2 regions of the Methylobacterium sp. Leaf85 genome follow, and region 1 is predicted to be linked to the other one. Evidence: predicted binding sites of a transcription regulator. Region 1 holds the regulator's gene; the other holds the start of a gene.
The links. Region 1 encodes HrcA, which represses chaperone genes, less so after heat shock. Its sites were predicted from a motif close to GTTAGCACTCNCNNNNNGNGAGTGCTAAC; they were not measured.

Region 1 (3,410 bases):
GCGGCGGTTCCCCGGGGGAACGTGGCGGTCCGGCGGGCGAGCGCGGCGGAGCTGCCGGGATGGAACGGGGCGGTGGCGACCGGAATGGCCGCATGGAGCAGGGTGAACGCCCGGGTGCCGGCGGAAGGACAGATGCAAGCCGGCCCGATCGTGACGGCAAGGCCGATCGCGATGGTAAGCCTGAACGCGATGACAAGCCGGACCGGGGCGAGCGCATGGAGCGAGGCGGCAAAGCCGATCGCGACATGAAGGACGGCAAGGCGGACCGTGGCGAGCGGATGGATCGCGAGAAGGGTGATCGCGGTGACAGGGGCGGGCGTGGAGATCGTGGCGGACGAGGCGACAGTGGCGCCGTGCGCGGAGCCTATGGCCGGCTTGGTGCTCCGCAGCGGACGGAGTTTCGCCAGAACGTGCTGCGTCGCGGCATTCCACGCCTCGCCGCCGGTGCCTTCGCCCTGACGGTGGGGACAGCCATTGCTCGCAATTACACCCTTTACGACCTCCCGCCGGATATCGTTCGGATCGTGCCGGAATACGAAGACTACCGCTACGTCCTCGTCGATGACGACATCGTCATCGTCGATCCCGATACCTACGAAATCGTGGACGTCATTCGCGGCTGATCTCGGATCGGCGGTTTCCCCGAGAGGGGAGCCGCCGCAGGGCGAAGCATCTTCCTTTGTCGTCCGTAGCCGCGATGCCGGCCATAGCGATACTGGTGCTCGACCGCCTCCACGTGATGATGCGAAAGTAAGTCCAGAGGCTCCGGATCGGTTGTCATCACCGATCCGGAGCCTCTACGTTTCAGCTTTTGCACCGATCTGTTGCTCGGGGCGAAAGGCATGTCGCTCCGCCACCGGCACCGCTTGGTCGTTCGGGCCCTCGACGTGTCGCAGGTTCCCAAGCGCAGAAACGCGCGGTGCCTTTCCGGACCACGTAGCTCGGGCAAAGCCGGCCCGCACGGTGCCCCTCAGCGGCCGCCTCGATCCAGCATCCGCGAGACCACCCTGGCGGTGTAATCCACCATCGGAACGATCCGTGCGTAGTTGAGCCTGGTCGGACCGATCACGCCGACGACACCGACGATCTTCTGCGAACCGTCCCGGAACGGCGCCGCGATCATCGATGAGCCCGAGAGCGAGAACAGCTTGTTCTCCGAGCCGATGAAGATGCGGACGCCCTCGCCGCCCTCGGCGCGGGAGAGGAGTTCGATGACGTCCTTCTGCGTCTCGAGATCGTTGAACAGCAGGCGGATCCGTTCGAGATCCTCCACCGCGCGCAGGTCGTCAAGCAGGTTCGCCTGGCCGCGTACGATCAGTTGGCGGGCCTCTGACGGCCCGACCGTGGTGGCGAGACCGGCATCGACCAGCCGCTCGGTGATGACGTCGAGTTCGCGCTTCATCGCCTCGCGGCCAGCCTCGATTTCCGCTCTCAAGCCTCCGAGGGTCCGCCCCTGCAAGCGGGCATTGAGGTAGTTCGAGGCCTCCTGCAGGGCGCCCGCCGGAAGGCCGGGCGGCAGGTCGAGGAGGCGGTTCTCCACCGAGCCGTCATCGGAGACGAGGACGACGAGGGCGCGGGCGGGATCGAGCCTGACGAACTCGATGTGCTTGAGATGGACGTTGCTCTTGGTGGTGACGACAACGCCCGCCCCCCGCGAAATGCCCGACAGCATCGACGAGGCCTCGGCGAGGGCGCTCTCGAAGGTGTGGCCCGAGGCGGCGGCGCGCATCTGCGCCTCGATCCGCTCCTGCTCCTCGCGGCCGACATCGCCGATCTCCAACATGGCGTCGACGAAGAAGCGCAGGCCGAGTTCCGTCGGCAGGCGCCCGGCGGAGGTGTGGGGCGCGAAGATGAGCCCGGAATGCTCCAGATCCGCCATGACGTTTCGGATCGAGGCCGGGGACAAGGCCATCGGCAGGATCCGCGCGAGGTTGCGCGACCCCACCGGTTCGCCCGTCGTGAGATAGCTCTCGACGATCTGCCGGAAGATCTCACGCGTCCGCTCATTCAGGGCCGAGAGGGCCTGAAGTTGCTGCGAGGACGAATAGGGATGCGCGCGTTCGGTCACTGTGTGTTTCCTGACCGCCGATTGTGTCCGGCCCGGAGCCCGGGCACAACCTTTACCGGTGAGGCATAGCCGCCCTGTGGTCTGCTAATCCGTTTGCCGCCCGAACGGAACGGCCTTTGCGTTGCGTCGCCGCCCTCGCGAGCCTGCTCGCCGTGGCCGGCGGGTCTGGTTGACGGACCCGCAGCTCCCGTCCGTTCGGAGGAACACGCCGCCGTGCCCGACCTCGACACCGTCGTCAAAGAGATCGCCGAGGAGATGGCGGACAGGCCGGACCGGGGGGAGGTCGCCACATACATACCGGAACTCGCCCGGGTCGACCCGAAGGCGTTCGGTCTCGTCGTCATCGATGCGGACGGTCACGTGGCGGCGGGAGGCGACAGCGACACGCCGTTCTCGATCCAGAGCATCTCGAAGGTTTTCACCCTCACCCTGGCACTCGGCATGGCCGGCGACCGTCTCTGGCGCCGGGTGGGACGCGAGCCCTCGGGCAGTCCCTTCAACTCCATCGTCCAGCTGGAGCGCGAGCGCGGCATTCCGCGCAATCCCTTCATCAATGCCGGTGCCATTGCGGTCACCGACGTGATCCTGTCGGGCCATCAGCCGAGGGAGGCCCTGGGCGAGATCCTGCGTTTCATGCAGTTCCTGGCGCAGGATCCCACGATCATCATCGACGAGGCGGTGGCGGCCTCTGAGCTGCGCACGGGCTTTCGCAACATCGCGCTCGCCAACTACATGAAATCCTTCGGCGTTCTCGACAATCCGGTGGATTTTACCCTCGGCGTCTATTTTCACCACTGCGCCATCGCCATGTCATGCCGGCAGCTCGCCAACGCCACCCGTTTCCTGGCGCATTCCGGGCGCAACCCGATGACCGGTTATTCCGTGGTCTCGGCTGAGCGAGCCCGGCGTATCAATGCGGTGATGCTTACCTGCGGTCACTACGACGGCTCGGGTGAGTTCGCGTATCGGGTCGGCCTGCCGGGCAAGAGCGGAGTCGGCGGCGGGATCATCGCCGTGGCACCGGAAAAGGCTTCGATCGCGGTCTGGTCGCCGGGCCTCGACGCATCCGGCAATTCCCATCTTGGCCGGATCGCCCTCGAACAGCTGACCAAGCGCCTCGGCTGGTCGATCTTCGGCGCTTGATCGCGCTCGCCCGGGCGCCTTTCCGGTCCTCAGCCCTCCGGCGCGTCCGCGGCCTTTCTCTTCAACACAGCGAGGTAGTCCCGCAGGAGCCCCACGCGTTTCGGCCGGAAGCTCGCGCCCGCGAGTTCGGCAGCGGCGATCCGGTCCACTCTGAACATCCGGTGGGCCTCGCGCAGACAGCACCAAGTGAGGACCACCA
Region 2 (3,410 bases), on a different contig from region 1:
GGCGAGCTTGGCCAGGCGCTCCTGGAGCTTCTCACGGTCGTAGTCCGAGGTGGTTTCCTCGATCTGAGCCTTGATCTGGCCGACGCGGGCTTCGATGTCCGCCTTCTCGCCGAGACCGTCGATGATCGTGGTGGTCTCCTTCTCGATGCGGATGCGCTTGGCGCGGCCGAGCATCGGGAGGGTGACGTTCTCGAGCTTGATGCCGAGGTCCTCGGCGATCATCTGACCCTGGGTCAGGATCGCGATGTCCTCGAGCATGGCCTTGCGGCGATCGCCGAAGCCCGGAGCCTTGACGGCAGCGACCTTGAGGCCACCGCGCAGCTTGTTCACGACGAGCGTGGCGAGAGCCTCACCCTCGATGTCCTCGGCGATGATGACGAGCGGCTTGCCGGTCTGCACCACGGCCTCGAGAACCGGCAGCATCGCCTGGAGCGACGAGAGCTTCTTCTCGTGGATGAGGATGTAGGGGTCCTCGAGCTCGGCGACCATCTTCTCCGCGTTCGTGATGAAGTACGGGGAGAGGTAGCCGCGGTCGAACTGCATGCCCTCGACGACGTCGAGCTCGGTCTCGGCGGTCTTGGCTTCCTCGACGGTGATGACACCCTCGTTGCCGACCTTCTGCATGGCGTGGGCGATCATCTCGCCGATTTCCTTGTCGCCATTGGCCGAGATGGTGCCGACCTGGGCGACTTCCTCGGACGAGGCGACCTTCTTGGCGCGGCTCGTGATGTCCTTCACGGCGGCGGTGGTGGCGAGGTCGATGCCGCGCTTCAGGTCCATCGGGTTCATGCCGGCGGCGACGTACTTGGCGCCTTCACGGACGATGGCCTGGGCCAGGACGGTGGCGGTGGTGGTGCCGTCGCCAGCGATGTCGTTAGTCTTCGAGGCCACTTCGCGCACCATCTGGGCGCCCATGTTCTCGAACTTGTCGGAGAGCTCGATCTCCTTGGCGACGGTGACGCCGTCCTTGGTGATGCGGGGAGCGCCGAAGCTCTTCTCGATGACGACGTTGCGACCCTTGGGGCCGAGCGTGACCTTCACTGCATCGGCGAGAATGTCGACGCCGCGGAGCATCTTCTCGCGGGCATCTGAGCCGAAGCGTACTTCTTTCGCTGCCATTTACAGTTCCTCATCTAGTTGGGAGCCTTGAGGCGCTCACCGAAGGGCGCGCTCGAAAGGCCCGGATGGAAGAAGGAAGAGGGCCGGGTCGCTTTAGGCGACGACGCCCATAATGTCGGATTCCTTCATGATCAGGAGGTCCTGACCGTCGATCTTGACTTCGGTGCCGGACCACTTGCCGAACAGGACGCGGTCACCGGCCTTGACGTCGAGCGGGTTCACCCGGCCGGCCTCGTCACGGGCGCCAGGGCCGACGGCGACGATCTCGCCCTCTTGCGGCTTCTCCTTGGCGGTATCGGGGATGATGATGCCCCCCTTGGTCTTCTCTTCGCCTTCGATACGGCGGACGACGACACGGTCGTGCAGCGGACGGAACTTCATGAGCTGCCCTCTTGCTTCAAATTCATGGATGGCGTTGATGCGGCCGAAGGGCTCGCCCAACCCAGGCTGTTAGCACTCCCGAGCGAAGAGTGCCAAAGCAAGGGCGGAGGTAGGCTCAAGCCCCTTGCGAGTCAAGACGCGGACGACGCGTCATGCCGCGTTTGCGCAGCATGTTCTGCTCTCCGGTCGCTGACAGACGGATGACAATCACCCCATGATCAGTCTTCAGGGACCGCAGGGCGCGGTCGAGCATTCCGGCGCAGCCAATGGCGGCGGCGTGCCGAGCCACGCGATCTGGATCGATCTGAACGATCCGAGCACCGAGGAAGCGGAGCATATCGAGGCCGCCACAGGCTTGCGCGTCCCCTCGCGAAAAGCCCTGAGCGAGGTCGAGAATTCCAGCCGGCTGCGGCGGCTCAAGAACGGGCTCTCGCTCTCCACCCCGATGATCACCTTCGACAAGGTGGATTCGCAGCTGACCCCGCTCGGCTTCGTCCTGACCCGGGACCGGCTCATCACGGTCAGGTTCAACGAGCTGCGCGCCTTCGAGGAGGTCAAGAAGCGCATCGGCGACGGCGACGGCGATTGCCAGACCGGCACCGAGATCTTCCTCCTCTTGGTGGAGGAGCTGGTGGACAGCCTCGCCGACGCCCTGGAGGAGATGGGCGCCGATCTCGACGCGCTCTCCACCCGGATCTTCGATTTCGACGTGAGGGCAGGGGGTGTCGCCGGCGATTCCGGCAAGACCCCGCGCCGCCGCGATCTCGCGCTGCGCCGCATCCTCCGCAGCGTCGGCCGGCGGGGCAAGGCGCTCGGCAAGATCCGCTCGAGCCTGCTCGGTCTCGAGCGCATCCTCCCGTTCGTCGCCGGTGAGTGCGAGCACCTCCTCGGCGCCACGGAGATGCCACGCTTCGAGACCCTGCGCCGGGACATCGCCTCCCTCGACGAGTTCGAGATCCGGCTTTCGGAGAACGTGCAGTTTCTCCTCGACGCCACCCTCGGCCTCATCAACATCGAGCAGAACAACACCTTCCGCGTGCTCACCGTGGTCTCGGTGGTGGGCGTTCCGCCGACCCTCATCGCCTCCATGTACGGCATGAACTTCAAGCACATGCCGGAACTCGACTGGGTCTATGGCTATCCCTATGGTCTGTCGCTGATCGTCATCAGCGCGATCATCCCCGTCGTGTTCTTCAAGCTGCGCGGCTGGTTCTGACGCGGGGGCGGCCCGGCCGGCTCGGGATTTAGGGAATTCTTTTCGGGCCGGCGCGCAAGGATCGGGAGCAGAGCCGGGCCTCCGGCGACCAGAGTCGACCGCATGGCCGTGATCGCCGCCTTCATCCTGAATGCCGGGCTCAATTTCTGCCTCGGCCTGCTCCTCGCCAAGCTGATGGGGCCGGCGGATTTCGGCCTGTTCGGCCTCGCGACCACGGGCGCCGTGGTCCTCAACACCCTCGTCTTCGAATGGCTTCGGCTCTCGGCCACCCGGTTCTATTCCAACCGCGTCCGGCAGGAGGAACCCTGGATCCGTCATGGGCTCGACCGCGCCTACGCCGTCCTCGCCCTCGTCCTGCTGGTCGCCTCCGCCCTGTGCGCGGTGGTCGGCGCGACGGTGGAGATGGATGTGCAGGGGCGCTTCGCCATCGCGGCGGGGGCGGGGCTGGCCGCCTTCGGCATCGGCCTGTTCGATTATCACGCGGCCCTGACGCGGGCACGCTTCGACGGCGGCCTCTACCTGAAGCTGACCATCGTCAAGAACGGCCTCGCCTTCCTGCTCATGGCGGGGGCGGCCTGGCTGTTTCCCCAGCCGGTCTGGGTGCTCGTCGCCTGCGGGCTCAGCCAGTTCCTGCCCGTCCTCGTGCTGCGCAGGCCCCTGCTCGATCCGAAGGTGCCCATCGTCCGCGTGCGCA

Region 2: the regulator HrcA is predicted to act here: its motif matches at 1,569-1,597, upstream of groES (co-chaperone GroES).

Annotation. Positions count from the first base shown of each region.
Region 1 covers NZ_LMME01000001.1:342,393-345,802, forward strand. The annotation lists gene ASF08_RS26080 (hypothetical protein) at 1-249, shown strand, start outside; gene ASF08_RS26085 (DUF1236 domain-containing protein) at 246-623, shown strand; gene hrcA (heat-inducible transcriptional repressor HrcA) at 971-2,068, opposite strand; gene ASF08_RS01550 (glutaminase) at 2,282-3,211, shown strand; gene ASF08_RS01555 (helix-turn-helix transcriptional regulator) at 3,241-3,410, opposite strand, start outside.
Region 2 covers NZ_LMME01000012.1:91,030-94,439, forward strand. The annotation lists gene groL (chaperonin GroEL) at 1-1,119, opposite strand, end outside; gene groES (co-chaperone GroES) at 1,213-1,500, opposite strand; gene ASF08_RS09145 (magnesium transporter CorA family protein) at 1,715-2,716, shown strand; gene ASF08_RS09150 (lipopolysaccharide biosynthesis protein) at 2,819-3,410, shown strand, end outside.